Regions from separate parts of the Streptomyces sp. NPDC003943 genome, predicted to be linked through region 3. Evidence: riboswitches for the same ligand, from Rfam matches in the RefSeq annotation. Region 3 holds a riboswitch; each other region holds the start of a gene.
The links. Region 3 has a riboswitch for cyclic di-AMP ahead of ACWEV0_RS07495 (peptidoglycan DD-metalloendopeptidase family protein). Riboswitches for the same ligand answer to the same signal wherever they lie in the genome.
Positions count from the first base shown of each region.

Region 1: another riboswitch for cyclic di-AMP. It lies ahead of ACWEV0_RS13180 (M23 family metallopeptidase); the one in region 3 lies ahead of ACWEV0_RS07495 (peptidoglycan DD-metalloendopeptidase family protein).
Region 2: another riboswitch for cyclic di-AMP. It lies ahead of ACWEV0_RS23215 (transglycosylase family protein); the one in region 3 lies ahead of ACWEV0_RS07495 (peptidoglycan DD-metalloendopeptidase family protein).

Region 1 covers NZ_JBSGIW010000024.1:45,792-52,887, forward strand. The annotation lists gene ACWEV0_RS13165 (STM4012 family radical SAM protein) at 1-457, shown strand, start outside; gene ACWEV0_RS13170 (STM4011 family radical SAM protein) at 474-1,337, shown strand; gene ACWEV0_RS13175 (SGNH/GDSL hydrolase family protein) at 1,357-2,151, opposite strand; gene ACWEV0_RS13180 (M23 family metallopeptidase) at 2,314-3,264, opposite strand; cyclic di-AMP (ydaO/yuaA leader) riboswitch at 3,269-3,436, opposite strand; gene ACWEV0_RS13185 (tyrosine-protein phosphatase) at 3,766-4,605, shown strand; gene ACWEV0_RS13190 (DUF6126 family protein) at 4,626-4,775, opposite strand; gene ACWEV0_RS13195 (helix-turn-helix domain-containing protein) at 4,793-5,392, opposite strand; gene ACWEV0_RS13200 (aspartate aminotransferase family protein) at 5,480-6,865, opposite strand; gene hpnH (adenosyl-hopene transferase HpnH) at 6,862-7,096, opposite strand, start outside.
Region 2 covers NZ_JBSGIW010000059.1:25,270-32,365, forward strand. The annotation lists gene ACWEV0_RS23195 (Ppx/GppA phosphatase family protein) at 1-784, opposite strand, end outside; gene ACWEV0_RS23200 (DUF501 domain-containing protein) at 781-1,329, opposite strand; gene ACWEV0_RS23205 (FtsB family cell division protein) at 1,361-1,831, opposite strand; gene eno (phosphopyruvate hydratase) at 1,949-3,235, opposite strand; gene ACWEV0_RS23215 (transglycosylase family protein) at 3,475-4,173, opposite strand; cyclic di-AMP (ydaO/yuaA leader) riboswitch at 4,177-4,350, opposite strand; gene ACWEV0_RS23220 (transglycosylase family protein) at 4,609-5,610, opposite strand; gene ACWEV0_RS23225 (cytochrome P450 family protein) at 5,725-7,014, opposite strand.
Region 3 covers NZ_JBSGIW010000012.1:21,170-28,265, reverse strand. The annotation lists gene ACWEV0_RS07510 (PLP-dependent cysteine synthase family protein) at 94-1,128, shown strand; gene ACWEV0_RS07505 (MFS transporter) at 1,125-2,375, shown strand; gene ACWEV0_RS07500 (PP2C family protein-serine/threonine phosphatase) at 2,438-3,676, shown strand; cyclic di-AMP (ydaO/yuaA leader) riboswitch at 3,888-4,033, shown strand; gene ACWEV0_RS07495 (peptidoglycan DD-metalloendopeptidase family protein) at 4,046-5,119, shown strand; gene ACWEV0_RS07490 (aldo/keto reductase) at 5,204-6,151, shown strand; gene ACWEV0_RS07485 (PrsW family intramembrane metalloprotease) at 6,162-7,096, opposite strand, start outside.

The sequences.
Region 1 (7,096 bases), on a different contig from region 3:
TCCCGACGACTACGCCTGCCAGACGGACGGCATGATCGGCCTGGGCTGCGGCGCCCGCTCGTACACCTCGGCGCTGCACTACTCCTTCGACTACGCGGTCGGCATGCCGGAGATCCGCCGGATCATCGACGCGTACACGGGCACGGTGGACTTCTCCAGGGCCGAGGTGGGCCGCCGGGTCGACGCGGCCGAGGCGCGTCGCCGCCATCTGCTCCAGTCGCTGCTCCAGGCCGAGGGCATGCCGCTCGCCGACTACACGGCCCGGTTCGGCGGCTCGCCGTTCGAGGACTTCGCCGACGAGCTGGCCCGCTTCGAGAAGTGGGGCTGGCTGGACACCGGCGCCCCGGCCGGGCTGCTGCGGCTCTCGCCCGAGGGCCTGGCGCACTCGGACGGGCTCGGACCGGAGCTGTTCTCGCCGGCGGTCCGGGCGGCGATGGCCGCGTACGAGACGAAGTGACCGGGGGACGCACGGCATGGACCTGACCCTGCTCTACCGGGGGCCGCTCGCCTCCTGCGACTACGACTGTCCTTACTGCCCGTTCGCCAAGCGGCGCGACAGCACGGAACAGCTGCGGGCCGACCGGGCGGCCCTGGAGCGCTTCGCCGGCTGGGCCGCCGGGCAGACCGGGGACCGGCTGCGGATCCTGTTCACGCCGTGGGGCGAGGGCCTGGTGCGGTCCTGGTACCGGCGCACGATCGTCGAGCTGTCCCGGCTGCCGCACGTGGAGCGGGTGGCGATCCAGACCAATCTGAGCTGCCGCACGGAGTGGCTGGCGGAGGCCGACCCGGAGACGGTGGCCCTGTGGTGCACCTACCACCCCGGGCAGACGCCGTACGAGCGTTTCCTCGGCAAGTGCCGGACGCTCGCGGCGCGCGGCATCCGCTTCAGCGTCGGCGTCGTCGGGCTGCCCGAGCACCGCGAGCACGCCCGCCGGCTGCGCGCCGAGCTGCCGGACGAGGTCTATCTGTGGGTGAACGCGGCCGAGGGCCACACCTACACCGACGCGGAGGCCGCCGACTGGACGGCGCTCGACCCGCTCTTCCCGTACAGCCGCCATCCGCACCGCTCGGCCGGGCTGCCGTGCCGCACGGGCGAGTCGGTCGTCTCGGTGGACGGCGACGGGACGGTGCGGCGCTGCCACTTCGTCCGCGCCGAGCTCGGCAACCTCTACGACGGCTCGTACCGCGCCGCGCTGCGCCCCCGGGCCTGCCCGCTCGCGCGGTGCGACTGCCACATCGGCTACGTCCATCTGGAGACGCTGCCGCTGTACGACGTGTTCGCCGGGGGCGTCCTGGAACGCGTCCCGGCGAACACGGCATGGCGGGACGCCCCCTAGAGGGGCGTCTGCAGCGGCATCAGAGCGGCAGCAGGTCGGGGCGCTTGGCCTCGACGTGGTCGCCGGAGCTCTCGCCGCGCAGCCGGCGCCCGATCCACGGGACCAGGTGCTCCTTGGCCCAGTGGATGTCGTCCTTGGTGACCTCGAGGGCGCCCCGCGGCGGCAGCGGCGGCCACGGCTGCTCCGGGTCGGCCGGCACCGGCAGGCCGAGGACCTGGGCGGCGCGCAGCGCGACCCGGGTGTGGCCCTCGGGCGAGAGGTGCAGCCGGTCCTCGTCCCAGGCGCGGCGGTCCTGGACGGACCTGAGCGACCACAGGTCGAGCACGGGGCAGCCGTAGCGGTCGGCGATGGCCCGGACGTGCCCGTTGTACGTGGCGATCTTGCCGCGCAGGTGCTTGAGGAGCGCCACTTCCTTGGTGTCGAAGCCGGTCGTCACCATGACGGTGCCGACGGCGGAGGTCAGGTCGGCGACGGCGCGCTCGAAACGCTCGGCGACGTCGTCGGGGTCGGTCCCGGGGCGGATGATGTCGTTGCCCCCGGCGCAGAAGGTCACCAGGTCCGGGGCGAGTTCCTTCGCCCGTGGGACCTGTTCCGTGACGATCTGGTCGAGAAGGCGCCCCCGTACGGCCAGGTTGGCGTAGCGGAAGGCGTCGTGCTCAGGCAGCTGGTCGGCGAGCAGGACCGCGAATCGGTCCGCCCAGCCGACGAAATTCCCGTCGGGCCCGGGGTCTCCCACGCCCTCGGTGAAGCTGTCACCGATCGCCGCGTACGACCCGAATGCGTTCTTGTCTCGTGATCTCGAATCGTCTGCCACGGGAACTCATCTTTCCCTTATGGATGTGACCTACGCGACCGTAAGGAGGGGTTGACGGCGGGTGACATATGCCACCTGGTAAAGATCGCGCCAATGAGGAATAAGCGAGGCCCCGGCACGTGCTCGTGCCGGGGCCTCGTCACTGACGTTTCGTCAGCGGCGTCAGATGTTGACGCCGTGCTGGCGCAGCGCGGCCAGCGGGTCGATGTCGGAGCCGTAGTCCGGCCCGGTGCGCATCTCGAAGTGGAGGTGCGGGCCGGTGGAGTTGCCGGTCGAGCCGGAGAGGCCGATCACCTGGCCGCCGGTGACGGTCTGGCCGGCGCTCACCGAGATCGAGGAGAGGTGGCCGTACTGGGAGAAGGTGCCGTCGGCGTGCTGGATGACGATCTGGTTGCCGTAGGCGCCGCCCCAGCCGGCGGAGTAGACGGTGCCGGGGCCGACGGCGTGGACGGCCGTGCCGGTGTCGGCGATGAAGTCGACGCCCGTGTGGTAGCCGGAGGACCACATGGAGCCCGGCTGCTTGTACGGGGTGGAGATGCCGCCGTTGAGCGGGACGACCCAGCCGGAGGAGGAGGTCGTCGCGGCCGAAGCCGGGGCGGCGGCCGGAGCGGAGGTGGTCGCGGCGGAGCGCTCGGCGCTGCGCGAGGCGCGCTGCTCGCCGCCGGCCTTGGCCGCGTGGGCCTTCGCCGGGTGGGCCTTCGCCGGGTGGGCCTTGGCGTGGCTCTTGGCGCCGAGGGTCAGCTTCATGCCGGGCAGGATCAGCGAGGGGTTCTCGCCGATGACCTGGCGGTTGTCGCGGTAGAGCTTGTGCCAGCCGCCGGCCAGGTGGTGGTCGGTGGCGATCTTCGACAGGTAGTCGCCGCGGACCACGGTGTACGAGACCGGGGCGGCGGCGTGGGCCTGGGCGGGAGTGACGGCGGCGGGAGTGACGGCGGCGGGGGCCACGGCGGCGACCCGCTGGGGCGTCACGGTCGGGGCGGCCTGCTCGGCGGCGTGGGCGCCGGTCGCGCCGATCAGCGGGAGCGCGACGACGGCGCCACCCGCGCCGGCGGCGACGAACCCGCGGCTGATCGGGTTGGCCTTGGGACGGCGGTGCTTACCCTTCGCGGGCATGGCGAGTTCCTCTCCGTCGCCTGCGAGGTGAGCTGTCGGGTTCGGACTGGAGATGTCCGGCCGCGTGGTCGCGGCTTCACCCCGAGCCGTCCTTCGTGGGTGCTGCATCGAGGGATCGGCAAAGTACCTGGGTCCCCCGCTCCTGCCTGACACGGATGGGTGCGGATTCCGGGCGGCGGCAGGATTCGGCGGTCCGTCCGGATTGAGCGCGACGCTAGACGAGCCGGGTCGACGGGAACAAGCCACGGTTTTTCGGCCACTCTTGATCGAGCGATATCCGGCCGGAATTCCGGTCACCCTGCGTCGATGACGGACCCTCGATTTCCCTTTCCGCGAGGGAATTTGAAAAAGACGATCAGCCACGGTCCGTCACGTTTATGACGCTGCTCACGCTCCGATTCCCATCTCCCCTGCAACCAGGGCGCGTTATCACCAAACCCGCAATACGGACAGATCGCCCATTCCCGCCCGAGGGGGTATGCCGGGGGCGGTCGACCCTGGATGATTGCCCCAGGAGCCGATCTCGAGAGACCAGGAGCAACCTTGACGCAAGCGACCACCGAGCCCGAGCTCGCCGGCGTACGCAACTTCCGTGACCTGGGCGGGCTGCCGACCACGGACGGCCGGGAGGTGCGCCCCGGGCGCCTCTTCCGCAGCGGTCACCTGGCGCACGCCACCCCGGAGGACACCGCGTTCCTCACCACCCTGGCCCTGCACACGGTGTTCGACTTCCGCAACGACGCGGACCGGAAGGTCGAGGGACCGGACGTGGACCTTCCGGGGACACGGAACGTGAACATCCCGCTGAGCGATCCGGCCGACGGCAAGGAGTTCTGGAAGCTGGTGCGCACGGGCGACCTGGCGCAGCTGCGCGAGCTCCTGGCGGACGGCAAGGCCGCGGCCCGGATGTCCGGTTCGTACCGGAAGATGATTGTCGAGAAGACGGCTGAGCACAGCCGGATCCTGCACGCGATGGCCGAGGACAGCGTCCCGGTCCTGATGCACTGCGCGGCCGGCAAGGACCGCGCGGGTCTGGCGATCGCGATATCCCTGCTCGCGCTCGGCGTCGAGCGGGAGGCGATCGAGGCGGACTACCTGAAGTCCAACGCCCCGCACCGCCGCTACAAGGTGCAGCGCAGCTCCACCGCCCCGGACGCCATGTCGCCGGAGGTGATGGAGCTGCTCGCGCCGCTCTTCGACGCGCGGGTGGAGTACCTGCAGGCCGCCTTCGAGGCGATCGAGGCGACCTGGGGCTCGGTGGACGCCTATCTCGCCGAGGGCCTGAAGCTGGCCCCGGAGACCCGGGAGCGGCTGCGCGAGCGGATGCTCACGGAGGCGTAGGGTCCGCGGTTCCGGTCCCGCTACTTCGCCCCCATCGCGAAGAGCAGGTAGAGGAAGGCGGCGAAGAGATGGCCGGCGACCAGATAGGCGAAGAGCCGGAGCACCAGGCCCTTGGGGAACTTGCCCTCACCGCGCTCCTCGCCGGTGACCGGTACGGACTTCTCGGACATGTCGGTCCTTTCTAGACCTAGCGGCGGTGCGGGGTCCCGTCGCCGAGGCACAGCTCGGCGACGGGGCTCTGCATCAGGGTGTGGACGAACAGCAGCTCCGTCCCGGCCTGGGTGGCGGCACCGATCCGGTGCGGGGTGAGCGAGTCGAAGTGGGCGCTGTCCCCGGGATCGAGGACGTGCACCGCCTCGCCGAGCGCGAGCCGCACCCTGCCTTCCAGGACGTGGATCCACTCCTCGCCGGGGTGGACGCGCACGATGTCGGCGCGGGTGGCGTACGGGACGTGGACCCGCAGGCACTGCAGGGCGCGCCCGGCGCCGCCGGCCTGGCGGTAGATCCAGCCGTCCGCCTCGACCGGCTCGGAGCGCCCGGCCCGGACGACCGGGTCGCGCTCCGGCGGCGCCTCGCCGAGCAGCTCGGAGACCGTCGTACCGTAGATACGGGAGAGCGCGAGCAGCATCGGCAGCGAGGGCTGCCGGTTCCCCGTCTCGAGCCTCGACAGATGGGCCGGTGAGAGTCCGGCGCGCTGGGCGGCCGCCTCCAGGGTGAGCCCGCGCCGCCGGCGCAGGGCCCGCAGCTGGGGGGCGACGTCCGGTACGGCGTCGGTGACGTGGTCCATGTGTCCATTGCGCCAGGCTTGTGCCTCTGAGGCAACTTTCTTGCCTCAGAGGCAAACCCCGCTCGACGCGATCCGGTCAGTGCCCGTTCAGCGCTGGGCCACGGCCTGCTTGACCAGCGTCTTTCCGAAGTCCCACATCAGTCCGCCGCCCCCGTGGGCGTCGTCCATGACGGCCGTGAAGGCGGTCACGAAGCGGTCGACGTCCGTCTCGTCGACGATCAGCGGCGGGATGAGCTTGATCACCTCCAGGTGGTCGCCGGACACCTGGGTCAGGATGTGGTGGCGCTGGAGCAGCGGCACCACGACCATCTGGGCGAAGAGTCCCTTGCGGGCCGCCTGGAGCATGGTCCAGCGGCTGCGCAGGCCCAGCGAGGACGGCCGGCCGAACTCGACGCCGATCATCAGTCCGCGGCCGCGGATCTCCTTCAGCAGCTCGTAGCGCGGTACGAGCTCGCGCAGCCGGGAGGCGAGCAGGTCACCCATCCGGCGGACGTGCGCGACGGTGTCCTCGGCCTCCATGACCGCGAGTACGGCGAGCCCGGCGGCCATGGCCTGCGCGTTGGAGCCGAAGCTGGCCGAGTGGACCAGGACCCGGTCCATCGAGGAGTAGACCTTCTTGAAGATCCAGTCCTTGCCGAGGGTGGCGCCGACCGGCACGTAGCCGCCGGAGAGCGCCTTGGCGACGCACACCAGGTCGGGCTCCACGCCGTCCTCGTGCTGGTACGCGTAGAAGTCGCCGGTGCGGCCGAGGCCGGTCTGCACCTCGTCGGCGATCAGCAGCGCGCCGTGCCGGTGCAGGAGATCCTGGGCGGCACGCAGGAAGCCGGGCGGCGCCTCCTGCACCCCCTTGCCCTGGATGGGCTCGACGACGAAGCCGGCCACGTCGCCCCTGCGCAGCTCCCGCTCCAGGGCGTCGAGGTCGCCGAGCTCGATCGCCGTGTCGGGCAGCAGCGGCGCGAAGCCGTCCCGGAAACCCTTCTCCCCGTTGACGGAGAGGGAGCCGGTGGTGAGGCCGTGGAAGGCGTGCGCGCAGTAGACGATCCTGGGCCGCCCGGTGGCGTACCGGGCGAACTTCAGGGCCGTCTCGACGGCCTCGGTGCCGCTGTTGCCGAAGAAGACCCGGTCCAGGTGCGGGCTGTGCGCGAGCAGCCGCTCGGCGAGCAGTCCGGGCAGCGGCGGGCAGTCGAAGCGGGTGAGGTCGGCGAGCTGGGCGTCGAGGACGTCGTGCAGCGCCTTGCGGACGACCGGGTGGTGCCGGCCGAGCCCCATGACACCGAAGCCGGCGAGCATGTCGAGGTAGTCGTTGCCTTCGGCGTCCCAGAAGTGCGCGCCCTCGGCCCGTACGTACGTCCGGTCGAAGCCGATGGTGTGGAGCATGCGCGGGAGCTGGTGGTTGAGGTGGCGGGCGTGCAGCTCGTAGCGCTCGCCGCCGCGCTCGGCGAGCAGCGCCCGCAGGTCGAACTCGCCGGTCATGAGGTGCTGTTCCCGTTGACGGTCTCGCGGATCGCGCGCAGCGACTCCTTGAGGGAGCCCATGGTGGCGAGGACGGCGGTGGGCTCGTAGCCGCAGTGCGCCATGCAGTTGGCGCAGCGCGGGTCCTTGCCGCGGCCGTACTTGTCCCAGTCGGTCTCCTCGATGAGTTCGCGGTACGTGGGGACGTAGCCGTCGCTCATCAGATAGCAGGGGCGCTGCCACCCGAAGAGG
Region 2 (7,096 bases), on a different contig from region 3:
CCGGGATCGCGGCCCGCTCGTCGTGGGTGGAGCCGAGCAGCCGGGCCACCACCTCGTCGACCTGGGCGCGCGAGATCCGTGAGTGGTGGACGCGCTCGGAGTCGTACTCCGGCAGGCCGAGCGCGATCGCGGCGACCGTGGTGACCGAGCCGGCCAGGCCGACCAGCGTCTCGGCCTCGGTGACCGGCACGGTCTCGGCGGCCAGGTCGAGCGCGGCCCGCACGTCGGCGCGGATCGCGGCGACCTCCTCGGCGGTCGGCGGGTCGTGCCGGACGTGCCGCTCGGTCAGGCGTACGCAGCCGATGTCGACGGACCGGGCGGCCTCGACGTGCTTGTTGCCGACCACGAACTCGGTCGAGCCGCCGCCGATGTCGACGACCAGGCGGCGGTCGTCGCCGTGCAGTTCGCCGGTGGCGCCGGTGAAGGAGAACTCGGCCTCCTGGTCGCCGGTGATGACCTCGGGCTCGACGCCCAGGATCCCGACGACCCCGTCGACGAACTCCTCGCGGTTCTCGGCGTCGCGCGAGGCGGAGGTGGCGACGAAGCGCAGCCGGTCGGCGCCGACGCCGTACTCCTTGACGACCTCGGCGTAGGCGCGGCAGGCGGCGAAGGTCCGCTCAAGCGCCTCGGGCGCCAGCCGGCCCGTCTTGTCGACGCCCTGGCCCAGCCGGACGATCGTCATCCGCCGGTCCAGCTCGATCAGCTCGCCCGTCACCGGGTGCACGTCGGCGACGAGGAGGCGGATGGAGTTCGTACCGCAGTCGATTCCGGCGACCCGGGTCACTTCTCGCCTTCTTCCTTGTCCGACTCGTCCACGCACGGCGTTACGCAGGGGCCCTTCGCCCACCACTCGGGCAGCATCGCGAGGGCCTCGTCGCCGAACGGGTTCACGCCCGGGCCGGCCACCAGCGAGTGCCCGACGAGCACGTGCAGGCACTTGACCCGGTCCGGCATGCCGCCGGCGCTCGGGAAGCCCTCCAGGACCTCGATGGCGTCGCGGCGCGCGATGTAGTCCTCGTGCGCGGCCCGGTAGGCGGCGGCCAGCTCCGGGTCGGTGGCGAGCCGGGCCTGCATCTCCTTCATGACCCCGTTGGCCTCCAGGGTGCCGATGGCGGAGGCGGCGCGCGGGCAGGTCAGGTAGTACGTGGTCGGGAACGGCGTGCCGTCGGGGAGCCGGGGCGCGGTCTCGACGACGTCCGGGTTGCCGCACGGGCAGCGGTGCGCGATGGCGCGCAGGCCGCGCGGCGGCCGGCCGAGCTGGGCCTCGAACGCGGCGACGTCGGCGGCGGTGGGCTCGGTGCGTTCGGTCTGCGGAGGGGGCGTTTCCATGTCTGCCTTGGTCGTCGGTGGTACGGGTGGGTCAGCGGCGGTCGGCGTTGTCGACGCCGCCCCACAGGTTGTCGTACCAGGGGCGGTCCGTGCCGCCCTGGTCGGTGCGCGGCCGGGCCTGCGCGTCGGGGTCGTTCACGGTGAAGCCGGTCTCGCCGGGCATCACGTAGTGCAGGTGCTCGCGGGCGAGCCGGCGCACATAGGCCGGGTCCTGGAGCCGGGCCTTCTCGTCCCGCAGCTCCTCGACCCGGCGGGCGGCGTCGGCCGCCTTGCGTTCCTGGTCGGCGATCTCGCCCTGCTGGGAGACGTACTGCCGCATCGGGTAGGCGAGCGCCACCACGAGCGAGCAGACGACGAGCGCGAGGAAGGCCGCGCGGCCGGTGAGCCGGGAGCGGGCGGCCTGGCGGCGGGTCTGGGAGCGGTAGACACGGGCAGCGGTCTGCTCGCCGAGCAGCCTGATCCGGGTCGCGGTCGAGAACCGGTCCCGGTCCTTCACGGCCATGTCCAGCGGCTCCCCTGCGTCGCGTGTCCTGATCAAACGTGCGTCCCCGCACACGGTACGGGACCGAGTGCGGGGACGTCCGTAACTACAGCGTCAGGGCAGGTCAGCCCGTGAAGCTCAGCCCTTGAAGCGCGGGAAGGCGCTGCGGCCGGCGTAGACCGCGGCGTCGTCGAGGATCTCCTCGATGCGCAGCAGCTGGTTGTACTTGGCGACGCGCTCGGAGCGGGCCGGGGCGCCGGTCTTGATCTGGCCGCAGTTGGTGGCGACGGCGAGGTCGGCGATGGTGACGTCCTCGGTCTCGCCGGAGCGGTGGGACATCATGCACTTGAAGCCGTTGCGCTGGGCGAGCTCGACGGCGTCCAGGGTCTCGGTCAGCGAGCCGATCTGGTTGACCTTGACCAGGAGGGCGTTGGCGGTGCCCTCCTCGATGCCGCGGGCGAGGCGCTCCGGGTTGGTGACGAAGAGGTCGTCGCCGACGAGCTGCACCTTGGCGCCGAGCTTCTCGGTGATGACCTTCCAGCCGGCCCAGTCGTCCTCGAACAGCGGGTCCTCGATGGAGACGAGCGGGTACGCGGAGACGAGCTCCTCGTAGTACTCGGTCATCTCGGCGGCCGAGCGGGCCTTGCCCTCGAACTCGTACGAGCCGTCCTTGTAGAACTCGGAGGCGGCCACGTCGAGCGCGAGCGCGACGTCCTTGCCGGGCACGTAGCCGGCCTGCTTGATGGCCTCGAGGATGAGGTCGAGGGCCTCGCGGTTGGAGCCGAGGTTCGGGGCGAAGCCGCCCTCGTCGCCGAGGCCGGTGGACAGACCCTTGTCCCTCAGGACCTTCTTGAGGGTGTGGTAGACCTCGGTGCCCCAGCGCAGGGCCTCGGAGAAGGACTCCGCGCCGATCGGGGCGATCATGAACTCCTGGATGTCCACGTTGGAGTCGGCGTGCGAGCCGCCGTTCAGGATGTTCATCATCGGAACGGGCAGCAGGTGCGCGTTCGGGCCGCCCAGGTAGCGGAAGAGCGGGAGGTCGGACGCCTCGGAGGCGGCGTGCGCGACGGCGAGCGAGACGCCGAGGATGGCGTTGGCGCCGAGCGAGCCCTTGTTCTCGGTCGCGTCCAGGTCGAACATCGCCTGGTCGATCAGGCGCTGCTCGGTGGCGTCGTAGCCGACGAGCTCCGGGCCGATCTGCTCGATGACGGCGAGGACGGCCTTCTCGACGCCCTTGCCGAGGTAGCGGTTGGGGTCCCCGTCGCGGAGCTCAATGGCCTCGAACGCACCAGTGGAGGCACCGGAGGGAACGGCAGCACGGCCGGTGCTGCCGTCGTCGAGGCCGACCTCGACCTCGACGGTGGGGTTGCCTCGGGAGTCCAGGATTTCCCGGGCTACGACGACGTCGATGGACGGCACGAGCATCTCCTTCTGGGATGTGACGCTGGTTGTGACGCATGCGGCAAGGTCTCGTTCGCCTTGCGACAAGAGCCTAACCGGCCCGGGGGCTCCGGCCAGCCGGGCGCCCGCCCCCTGGGACGAAAAAGGACCCAACGGCATGCATTGAGGGACGAAAGACCTCGGTTACCGATCGGTACGAAACGGGCCCGGAGCGCAGGCTCCGGGCCCGTTCCAGGGTCACCGCGGGGGGACAGTCGTCAGGCTCACTTGAGGTGGAGCTGCTGGCCCGGGTAGATCAGGTCGGCGTCCTGGACGATGTTCTTGTTCAGCTGGAACAGCTTCTGCCAGCCACCCTTGACGTGGTGCGTCTGGGCGATCTTGCTCAGCGTGTCGCCGGCCTTGACCTTGTACTCGCCGTCACCCTTGGCGACCTTCTTGCCGGTCGGGGTGGTGACGGTCTTCGCGGCCTTCGGCGCGGTGCGCTTCTCGCTGCGGGTGGTCGGCTGCTCGGCGGCGCGCTGGGTGGTGGTCGTCGGCGCGGCCGGCTTCGGGGCCGGGGCCGGGGCCTCGGCGGAGCCGCCGTCGTACGAGGCGCTGGACAGGCCCACGCCGCAGCTCGGCCAGGCACCCTTGCCCTGGCCCGCCAGGACCTTCTCGGCGACGGCGATCTGCTGCGACTTGGAGGCCAGGTCGGCGCGGGAGGCGTAGGCGGTGCCGCCGTAGGCGGCCCAGGTGGAGTTGGTGAACTGCAGGCCGCCGTAGAAGCCGTTGCCCGTGTTGATGGACCAGTCGCCGCCGGACTCGCACTGGGCGACGGCGTCCCACTCGGAGGCGGTGGCGGCCGAGGCGGTGCCCGCGGTCATCAGCGGGGCGGCGACGGCGACGCCGGCGACACCGGCGAGGGTGACGACGCGGGTGGCCTTGGACGGACGACGGTGTTTGCCCTTGCCGGAAAGCAGCATGGAAGTTCTCCTCACCGACGCCTACGAGGTGAGCTGTCGGGTTCGGGCGAGTGAGTTGCCCGGCCGCGTGTCCTTGCACGCGGCTCCACCCCAAGCCGGTCGTCGGCCGTCTGTCTCAACGGCCGGGGCCGGCACTTACCTTGGGTCCCCCGCTCCTGCCTTCGGCGCTTGCGCGACGACTGTTCCCGGCGTCCGGCGGCAGGATTCGGCGTACCGGTCGGCGGGGCCCGCGGTGGCGAGCGGTCACGACCGTAGACACACCGCCGGGGGAAGTTCAAAGCCCATCAACCCGGAAAAATCGCCCCTACTTGCACTCCGTCAGGTGACGTTTGTGCAGGTGAGGGGCGAAACGCGCAAAGTTTGCGGACGTGACACGGCCGTTCGGCAAGAGAGACTCATGTCTCACTTGCACAGAACCGGACATTCAGTCCCTAACTACCCCTCAGGCGTGGCCTCGGGCGCGGTCTTCCCGAGGCTCAACTCAAGGCTCTGACCAGGGATGATGAGGTCGGGGTCGGTGCCGACCGTCTTCTTGTTGGCGTCGTAGAGCGCGGTCCAGCCGCCGGGCAGGGCGTTCTGCTGTGCAATGTCCGACAGGCTGTCACCCGGCTTGACGGTGTATTCGTCCGTGCTGGGCGTGTTGTCCGTGTTGTCCGTAGCCGTGTCACCGGTCGCGTCGCCGGTCGGAGCGGCATGCCGTCCGGATTCGGACGTACTGTCCGTCTCGCCCGGTTCCTCCGTCGCGGCGTCACCGCGGTGCTTGCCCGTGCCGGCGGGGGCCGTCTCGGACGCACCAGGCGTACCGGACACACCGGACTCATCGGGCGTACCGGAAGTCCCGGGCGTCACGGGAGTGGTGGGCGAGGCGGGCGTGGTCGGCGTGGTCGAGGACGACGGGGCGGCCGGGGTGGTGGGCGCGGCGGGCGTCGTGGCGCTCGACGAGGGCTCGGTGGTCTTCGTGCCCGACTCGGTGGGCAGGCCCTCGGTGCGGTTCGACTCGTGGACGGGCGCCGTGGACTGCGTGGGCGTGGTGGCCGGGCCCGGGTCGACGGCGGGCTTCTTGCCGTCGTTCTTCAGGCCGGCGATCGGCGCGCAGGTGGCCCACTGGGTGTCACCGGCGGCGAGGGCCTTGTCGGCGATCGCGATCTGCTGGGCGCGGCTGGCGAGGTCGGCGCTGGGCGCGTAGGCGAGGCCGCCGTGCCGCTCCCAGCTCTCCTGGGTGAACTGGAGCCCGCCGTAGAGACCGTTGCCGAAGTTGGCGCTCCAGGCGCCGCCCGACTCGCACTCGGCGACCCGGTCCCAGGTCGGTGCGTCGGCGGCGGAGGCGGAGCCGGTGGCGAGCAGCGGCAGCGCCATGGCCGAGCCGGTGACTCCCGCGGCGACGACGATCGCGGGGGCCTGGCGGGGTCTGCGGTGACGTCCGTTCCCGGAGCGCATGCGGAGTGCCTTTCGCGTGACTGCTGAGACTGCGGGTGAACGTAGCGGCATTCGAACGCACGTCACAAGTCGATGCAGCGCAGATCACGCGAAGATCACAGTATTGACGCTCCGTCAGTTCCGGACGGTTTTGTGGGAAGCGCTGAACTCGACCGGAAGCGTGCGCAGGCCACGCATGATGAGCCCGCCGCGCCACCGCAGTTCCGCCGGATCGGCCCCAAGTCGCAGGTCTGGCAGGCGAGTCAGCAGCGTCGCGAGGGCCGTCTGTCCTTCGAGGCGCGCCAGCGGGGCCCCCAGGCAGTAGTGGATGCCGTGCCCGTATCCCAGGTGCTGGTTGTCGCGGCGCGCCAGATCCAGCGTGTCCGGCTCGTCGAAGCGCGCCGGGTCGCGGTCCGCGGCCGCGAGGACCACCAGGACCGGGTCGCCGGCCGGGATGTCCTGGCCGCCGATGGTCAGTGCCTCGGTGGCGAAGCGCCAGGTCGCGAGCTCCACCGGTCCGTCGTACCGCAGCAGCTCCTCGATGCCGGTCTCCAGGAGCGCCGTCTCGCCCGCCGCGATCGACTCCTGGAGGCGGCCGCGCTGCTCGGGGTTGCGGAGCAGGGCGTACACCCCGTTGCCGATCAGGTTGACCGTGGTCTCGAATCCGGCGAAGAGAAGGATGAAGGCCATGGCGGCGGCCTCGTTCTCGGTGAGGTGCTCGCCGTGGTCCGACGCCTTGATCAGCCCGGAGATCAGGTCGTCCCCCGGCTCCTCCCGCTTCTTGTGGATGAGCTCGGCGAGGTAGCCCCGCATCTTCTTCACCGACCGCGCCACCCCGCCGCGCGGCCCGCCGCCGTGCCGGATCATCATCCCGGCCCAGTCGCGGAAGTCGTCCTGGTCCTCGGCCGGCACGCCGAGCATGTCGCAGATCGCGTAGATCGGCAGCGGGAACGCGAACTCGTGGATGAGGTCCGCGCTCCCCCGCTCCACGAAGCCGTCGATGAGCCGGTCGGTCAGCTCCTGCACCCGCGGCGCGAACTCCGCCACCCGGCGCGGCGTGAACGCCTTCGACACCAGCCGGCGCAGCCGGGTGTGGTCCGGCGGGTCGATGTTGAGCAGATGCGTCATCAGCTCGGCCTTGCGCTCGCCCGGAATCCCCGTCTTGCCCTTGGCGTGCGCCGGCTCGTCGTGGTGCGCCGGGTTCTTCGAGAGCCGCTGGTCCGCCAGCGCCTGCCGCGCGTCCGCGTACCGCGTCACCAGCCACGCCTCGACCCCGCTCGGCAGCGTGGCCTTGTGCACGGGCGCGTGCTCGCGCAGCCAGGCGTACGCCGGGTACGGATCGGTGGCGAACTCCCAGGTGAAGAGCTCGGGGGCGGGCGAAGGAGCCGGGGCGGCGCCGGAGGGCGGGACGGGGGACGTACTCACGTCTCCGACCGTACAAGGCCCCTCGGCGCGGCCGCTCGGCGGCAGGCTGCCCGGTGAGCATGGACACGTCTACCCAGGACTC
Region 3 (7,096 bases):
CGGCTCCTTCCGCATGCCCGCGCGCCGCCCAGGCCGCGCACCCCGCGCAGGCCGCGCACGCGGGCGCACTCACTCCAAGGGACGCGACCCCCCATGACACACCCCGCCAACCTCCTCACCGTCGCCGGGCAGACCGTCGGCAACACCCCCGTGCTGTGGATGGACGACGGCTACTGGGCCAAGCTCGAAGGCTTCAACTTCGGCGGCATCAAGGACCGCGCCGCGCTCTACATGGTCGAGCAGGCCCGACGCCGCGGTGAGCTGCGGCCCGGCGCCCCGATCGTCGAGTCGACGTCCGGCACGCTCGGGCTCGGTCTCGCGCTCGCCGGGATCCTGCACGGGCACCCGGTGCACGTCGTCACCGACCCCGGTCTGGAGCCGATCGTCGAGCGGATGCTCATCGCGCACGGCGCCCGGGTCCACGTCGTGCCCGAGCCGTCCCCGGCCGGCGGCTGGCAGCAGGCCCGGATGGACCGGGTCGCCGAGCTGCTGCTCGCCCTCCCCGGGGCGTGGTGGCCGAACCAGTACGGGAACCCCGACAACCAGCAGGCGTACGGCGGGCTCGCCGCCGAGCTGTCCGAGCAGCTGGACCGGATCGACGTGCTGGTCTGCGCGGTCGGCACCGGTGGCCACTCGGCCGGCATCTCCCGCGCGCTGCGCGCCACCAGCAGCCCCGCGCTCGAACTCGTCGGCGTCGACTCGGTCAACTCCACCGTCTTCGGCCTGCCGGCCGGCCCGCGCCTGATGCGCGGCCTCGGCTCCTCCATCCACCCGGCCAACGTCGACCACGCCGCCTTCGACGAGGTCCACTGGGTGGCGCCGGCGGATTCGGTGCGGGCCGCGCGCCGGCTCGCCGCCCGGCAGTTCGCGACCGGCGGCTGGAGCGTGGGCGCGGTCGCGCTGGTCGCGGGCTGGCTGGCCCGGACCCGGCCGCGCGGCACCCGGATCGCGGCCGTCTTCCCCGACGGGCCGCAGCGCTACTTCGACACCGTCTTCAACGACGAGTACTGCGCGGCGCACGGGCTGCTCGACGGTCCCGTACGGGAGGAGCCGGAGGCGTACGCGGAGGGGGAGCCGGTCACCGGCTGGACCCGCCGGGTGCTGACGCGCGAGGAGCCGGTCCGTTGAGCACGACCACCCTGGGGCGCCGGGCCGGGATCTGGAAGCAGAGCCGCGGCTTCGAACCGGCCGTGCGGCTGCTCTTCCTCAACCAGCTCACCATCAACCTCGGCTTCTACATGCTGATGCCGTACCTGGCGGCGCATCTGGCCGACGGCCTCGGCATGGCGGCCTGGGCGGTCGGGCTCGTGCTCGGCGCGCGGAACCTGTCGCAGCAGGGCATGTTCCTGGTCGGCGGCGCGCTCGCCGACCGGCTCGGCTTCAAACCGCTGATCGTCGCCGGGTGCGCGCTGCGGACGGTCGGCTTCGGCGCGCTCGCGTTCGCGCAGTCGCTGCCGTGGCTGATCGCCGCCTCGCTCGCGACGGGGCTGGCGGGCGCGCTGTTCAACCCGGCGGTGCGGGCCTTTCTGGCGGCGGAGGCGGGCGAGGAGCGGCGCGTGCAGGCGTTCGCGCTGTTCAACGCGTACTACCAGGCGGGCATCCTGCTCGGGCCGCTCGTCGGGGTGGCGCTGACCGGGGTGTCGTTCCGGCTGACGTGCGTGGTGGCGGCGGTGCTGTTCGCCGGCCTCACCCTCGTACAGCTCCGCCATCTGCCCGTACGGCACAAGGCGGCGGAGCCGGCCCTGGAGGGGCAGGCGCGGGGCCAGTTCCGGTCGGTGCTCGGCAACCGCACCTTCTGGCTGTTCTCGCTGGCCATGACCGGCTCGTACGTGCTGTCGTTCCAGGTCTATCTGGCGCTGCCGCTCGCGGCGGACGGCACGGCGGCGACCACGGCCCTGTTCGTGGTGTCGGCGCTGGTCGCGCTGGCCGGGCAGCTGCGGATCACCGCCTGGTGCAAGGCGCGGCTGTCGCGCGAGCGGTGCCTGGTGCTCGGGCTCGCGCTGATGGGCGCGGCGTTCCTGGTGCCGGCGGCGCTCGGCCGCTCGGTGTGGGCGCTGCTGGCGTGCGCGGCGGTCCTGGCGGTGGCGAACGCGGTGCTCTACCCGTACGAGATGGACACGGTCGTGGCCCTGTCCCGGGGGCGCTGGGTCGCCACCCACTACGGGCTCTACAACACCGTCTGCGGGATCGGCATCACGCTCGGGAACCTGGGCACGGGCGCCCTGCTCGATGTGACGGGCTGGTCGGCGGCGCCCTGGCTGGTGCTGTGCGCGGTCGGGCTCGGGTGCGCGGCGGCCATGGCGGCGCTCGCGCGGAGCGGGCGGCTCGCCGTAAGCCAACCGGCCGAGGAGGAGTCGCCGAGCCGCGGGGGGTGACCGCACCCTGGGGAGGGCGCGGATACCGTCCGCCGCCCGCAACCGGGACCAGGGAGCACAGGGTGGCGCGAGCGGCGGCGCGGCGCGGGCGGGGCGACACCCCCAGGGGTGACCCCGGCGCGTACCGGGGCAGCCGGCGGTTCCTCCGTGCGCTGCCGCCGCTGCTGATCGTGGGCGGGGTGCTCTACGACCTGGCGACCCCGTCCACCTTCACGGCGGCGCCGCTGTACTCGGCGGCGCCGCTGATCGCCGCGCCCTTCTTCTCGACCCTGACGACGCTGCTCACCGGCGTCGCCGCCGTGCTCGCGAGCATCGGCCTGCACCTCTACAACCGGACCGCCGACACCATCCCCTCGTTCACGGAGACGCTGACCGTCGTGACGGTCGCGGCGCTCGGCCTGCTGATCAACCGGGTGGTGCGGCGCAGCGGCGAACGGCTCGCCTCGGCGCGGGAGATCGCGGAGACCGCGCAGAAGGCGGTGCTTCCGGCGCCCGCCGAGCGGATCGGCGGCCTGCGGGTCGCGGCCCGGTACGAGGCGGCGCGGGCGGACGCGTTCATCGGCGGCGATCTCTTCGCGGTGCAGGACACCCCGCACGGGGTGCGGCTCGTGGTCGGTGACGTGCGCGGCAAGGGGCTCGACGCGGTGGAGGCGGTCGCGGTCGTCATCGGCGCCTTCCGGGAGGCGGCCGAGCAGGAGGCGAGCCTGGAGGGGGTCGCGTCGCGGCTCGAACGGGCGCTGGCCCGGGAGGGCGTTCGGCGAGAGGGCCTCGACGCCTTCGAGGGGTTCACGACGGCGGTCCTCGCCGAGATCCCGCGTGCGTCGCGGGGCGGGGAGCGGCTCGTACGGGTGGTGAACCGCGGCCATCCCGAGCCGCTGCTGCTGTACGAGGACGGGGGCGTGACGCCGCTGCGGCCGGGCGAGGCGGCGCTGCCGCTGGGGATGGGGGACCTCGGGGTGTGGCCGGACCGGGCCGACGAGTCGCCTTTTCCGCCGGGCGCGACGCTGCTGTTCTACACGGACGGCCTGTCGGAGGCGCGGGACGCGGCCGGGGTCTTCTACGACCCGGGGGCGCGGCTGGCGGGGCGGATCTTCCCGGGGCCGGAGGAGCTGCTCGACGCGCTCGTGGCGGACGTGCGCCGGCACACGGGCGGGGGCTCGACGGACGACATGGCGCTGCTCGCGGTGAGCCGGCCGGCGGTGGGGCAGCCGGAGCGGCGGCGGACGATGCCGGTGGTGCCGCCGGTGGGCCCGCCGGCCGTCCCGCCCGGGCTGCCGACGACGGACGCGGAGGGTTCATGACGGGGTGTAGTCGACAGGTCTCCCTCCGATAACAATTGACGTAACGTCAGATAGTTGCTGTGATTCCGGCCGCTTCTGAAGGGGGCTCAACTCGGGCGATTCCCTCCCAATTCAGCGAATGATCAAGGGGGACGGCTTGGAATCGGGTGCCCGTGTCTATTAACGTTCGATAACGCAGCGCGGTCGTCCCAGCCGTCGCAAGAGGCGGCACCGTGCGCACGCGCCGAATCCCGCAAGGGAACCGGGGAACCACCACTTGGGGTGAATCGGGCCCCGCCGCACCCGTGCGGCACGTCCGTAGGAGACCTTCCTGCTCCGAACCCGTCAGCTAACCCGGTAGGCGAGAAGGAAGGAAAGGAGAGCGCCTCCGTGGCCTCCAACACCCCCGCTCCGCATACCCCCTTCGCCTCCTACGACGCCCCTGGCGCGGGCGGCACGGACGGGGCGGCCGAGGAGTGGAACCCCACCGAGGACTCCCTGCGGGCCCAGAGCCGTTCCGGCGGGCGCCACCGCGTGGTCAAGCAGCGCTCCAACTTCGCCCGCTCCTCCACCGTCCTCGGCGTCGGCGTCATCGCCGCCGTCGGCGCCGGCGGTCTCGCCACCGCCCAGCAGAAGCCGCCGGTCGCGATCTCCCTGCCGGACCTGCCGGACGTCGACCTGCCCGACGCGAGCGAACTCCCCGGCGTCGGCGAGCTGATCGGCCACGACGCCCACACCGACTCCGCCGGAAACGGCAACACCCAGCCGCTCACCGCCCTCACCTACACCACCGCCGAGGACGAGGGCGCCGGCGCCACGACGCAGACGTCGGCCGACGCCGGCGAGGCCCTGCGCGCCCGCATCCTCCAGCAGGCCGAGCAGCAGCAGGCCGCCGCCGACGCCGCCGAGAAGGCGACGGCGGAGAAGGCCGCCGCCGAGAAGGCGGCCGCCGAGGCCGCGGCCAAGGCCGACGCGGCGGAGCAGGCGGCCGCCGAGGCGAAGAAGAAGGCGGAGGAGGAGGCCGCGGCGAAGGCCGAGGCCGAGCGCCTGGCCAAGCTCGCCGCCAGCTACTCCCTGCCCACCTCCTCGTACACGATCACCTCCACCTACGGCGAGGCCGGCTCGATGTGGTCCTCCGGCTACCACACCGGCCTGGACTTCGCCGCCCCCACCGGCACCCCGGTCAAGGCCGTCCACAGCGGCACCGTGAAGTCGGCCGGCTGGTCCGGCTCCTACGGCTACCGGATCGTCCTGGAGCTCGAGGACGGCACCGAGGTCTGGTACTGCCACCTCTCCTCCATGACGGTCGCCGTCGGCCAGTCCGTCTCCACCGCCGACACCATCGGCCGCGTCGGCGCCACCGGCAATGTCACGGGCCCCCACCTCCACCTGGAGATCCACACCGCCTCCGGCGACCGCATGGACCCGGGCGCCTGGCTGCGCTCCAAGGGCCTCGACTACTGAGCCGGGCCCTTCAGGACCGGCCGACCGGCAGCCGACCGGCAGCCGACCGGAATAGGCCCGGCGGTGCGGAGGGTTGATCACCCCATGACCTCTCTTCGCCAGCTGGGCTCTTCCGATCTGCACGTCTTCCCGCTCGCCCTTGGCGGCAACGTCTTCGGCTGGAGCGCCGACGAGGCGCAGTCCTTCGCCGTCCTCGACGCCTACGCGGCCGCCGGCGGCAACTTCGTCGACACCGCCGACGTCTACTCGGAGTGGGTCGAGGGCCACGAGGGCGGCGAGTCCGAGACGGTCATCGGCCGCTGGCTCGCCTCCCGCGGCAACCGCTCCGACGTCCTCGTCGCCACCAAGGTCGGTGCCCACTCCCGCTACAAGGGCTTGAGCGCGCCCACCATCAAGGCCGGCGCCGAGGAGTCGCTGCGCCGCCTCGGCACCGATTACATCGACCTCTACTACACGCACTTCGACGACGAGTCCGTGCCCGTGGAGGAGATCGTCACCGCCCTCGACCAGCTGGTGAAGGACGGCAAGGTGCGGGCCGTCGCCGCCTCCAACATCTCCCCGGAGCGGCTGCGCGCCTCCCTCGACTTCGCCGAGGCCGAGGGTCTCGCCCGCTATGTCGCCCTCCAGCCGCACTACAACCTGGTCTCCCGCGACACCTACGAGGGCCCGCTCCTGGAGACCGCCGAGCAGGCCGGGCTCGCGGCCGTCCCGTACTTCGGTCTCGCCGCCGGCTTCCTCACCGGCAAGTACCGCCCCGGCGTCGCCGTCTCCAGCGTCCGGGCCGCCGGCGCTGCCAAGCACCTGGACACCGAGCGCGGCCGGAAGGTGCTCGCGGCCCTGGACGCCGTCGCCGAGGCGCATGACGCCGAGGTCGCCTCGGTCGCCCTCGCCTGGCTGGCCGCTCGTCCTACCGTCGTCGCCCCGATCGCCTCGGCCCGCACGGTCGAGCAGCTCCCGGCGCTCCTCGCCGCCACCGAGCTGAAGCTGACGGACGCCGAGCTGGCCGTCCTCACCGAGGCCTCGGCCCGGTAGGAACCTGGACCTAGCTGCGGTACGGGTTGTAGCCGCCGTAGTCCAGGTACTGCGGCGGCGCCCATACCCGGCCGGTCGCCCGGGCCGCGTACGACAGCGCGGGCGAGGCGACCGCCCGGCGCTGCCACAGGTGGTGCAGCAGCTCCTGCTCGCGGGCCGCGAAGTCCGGCACGGCCTGGCCGCGCCGGGCCCGGTACCGCAGGAACGCCAGGGTCGTCGCGAACGCCTCGTACTCGCCGACGGCCTGCCCGGCCTGCTTGCCCTGGCTGCGGGTGGCGAAGCCGCGGGCCATCGAGCGGGCCCGCATGGAGGAGAGCGCGAGCGGTTCGTCGGGGGCGAGCCAGCCGGCCGAGGCATAGGCCGGCAGCTCGCCGGATATCGTGCGCAGCTCCTTCTGCCGGCTCCATATCGCCAGCCAGGTCAGCAGGGCGAAGACCGGGACCATGAACATCCCGTAGACCAGCACGAACGCCAGCGGGTGGAAGGTCGCCGAGCCGTTCCACAGCGCGTGCATGCCCATGGCCAGGAGCAGTCCGGCCAGCGGCAGCAGCACCAGGCGGGTGCGGCGGGCCCGGGCGGTGGCCGGGACCAGGGCGGCGAAGCCGAGGCCGAGCCCGGTGAGCGAGGTGAACAGCGGGTGCGCGAACGGGGACATGATCACCCGGACGAAGAACGTGCCTATGGTGACCGAGCCGACGCCGGCGGAGCCGAACTGCTGGTCCTCGCCGAACGCGTTGCCGAGATAGAGGATGTTCTCGGTGAAGGCGAAGCCGGTGGCGGTGAACCCGGCGTAGACGAGGCCGTCGACGGGGCCAGTGAAGTCCCTGCGGCGGAAGAGGAAGAGCAGCAGCACGGCGGCGCCCTTCGCGGTCTCCTCCACGACGGGGGCGACGGCGGTCGCGCCGAGCTTGTCGGCCGAGCCGGGGTCGGCGGTGGCGCTGCTGA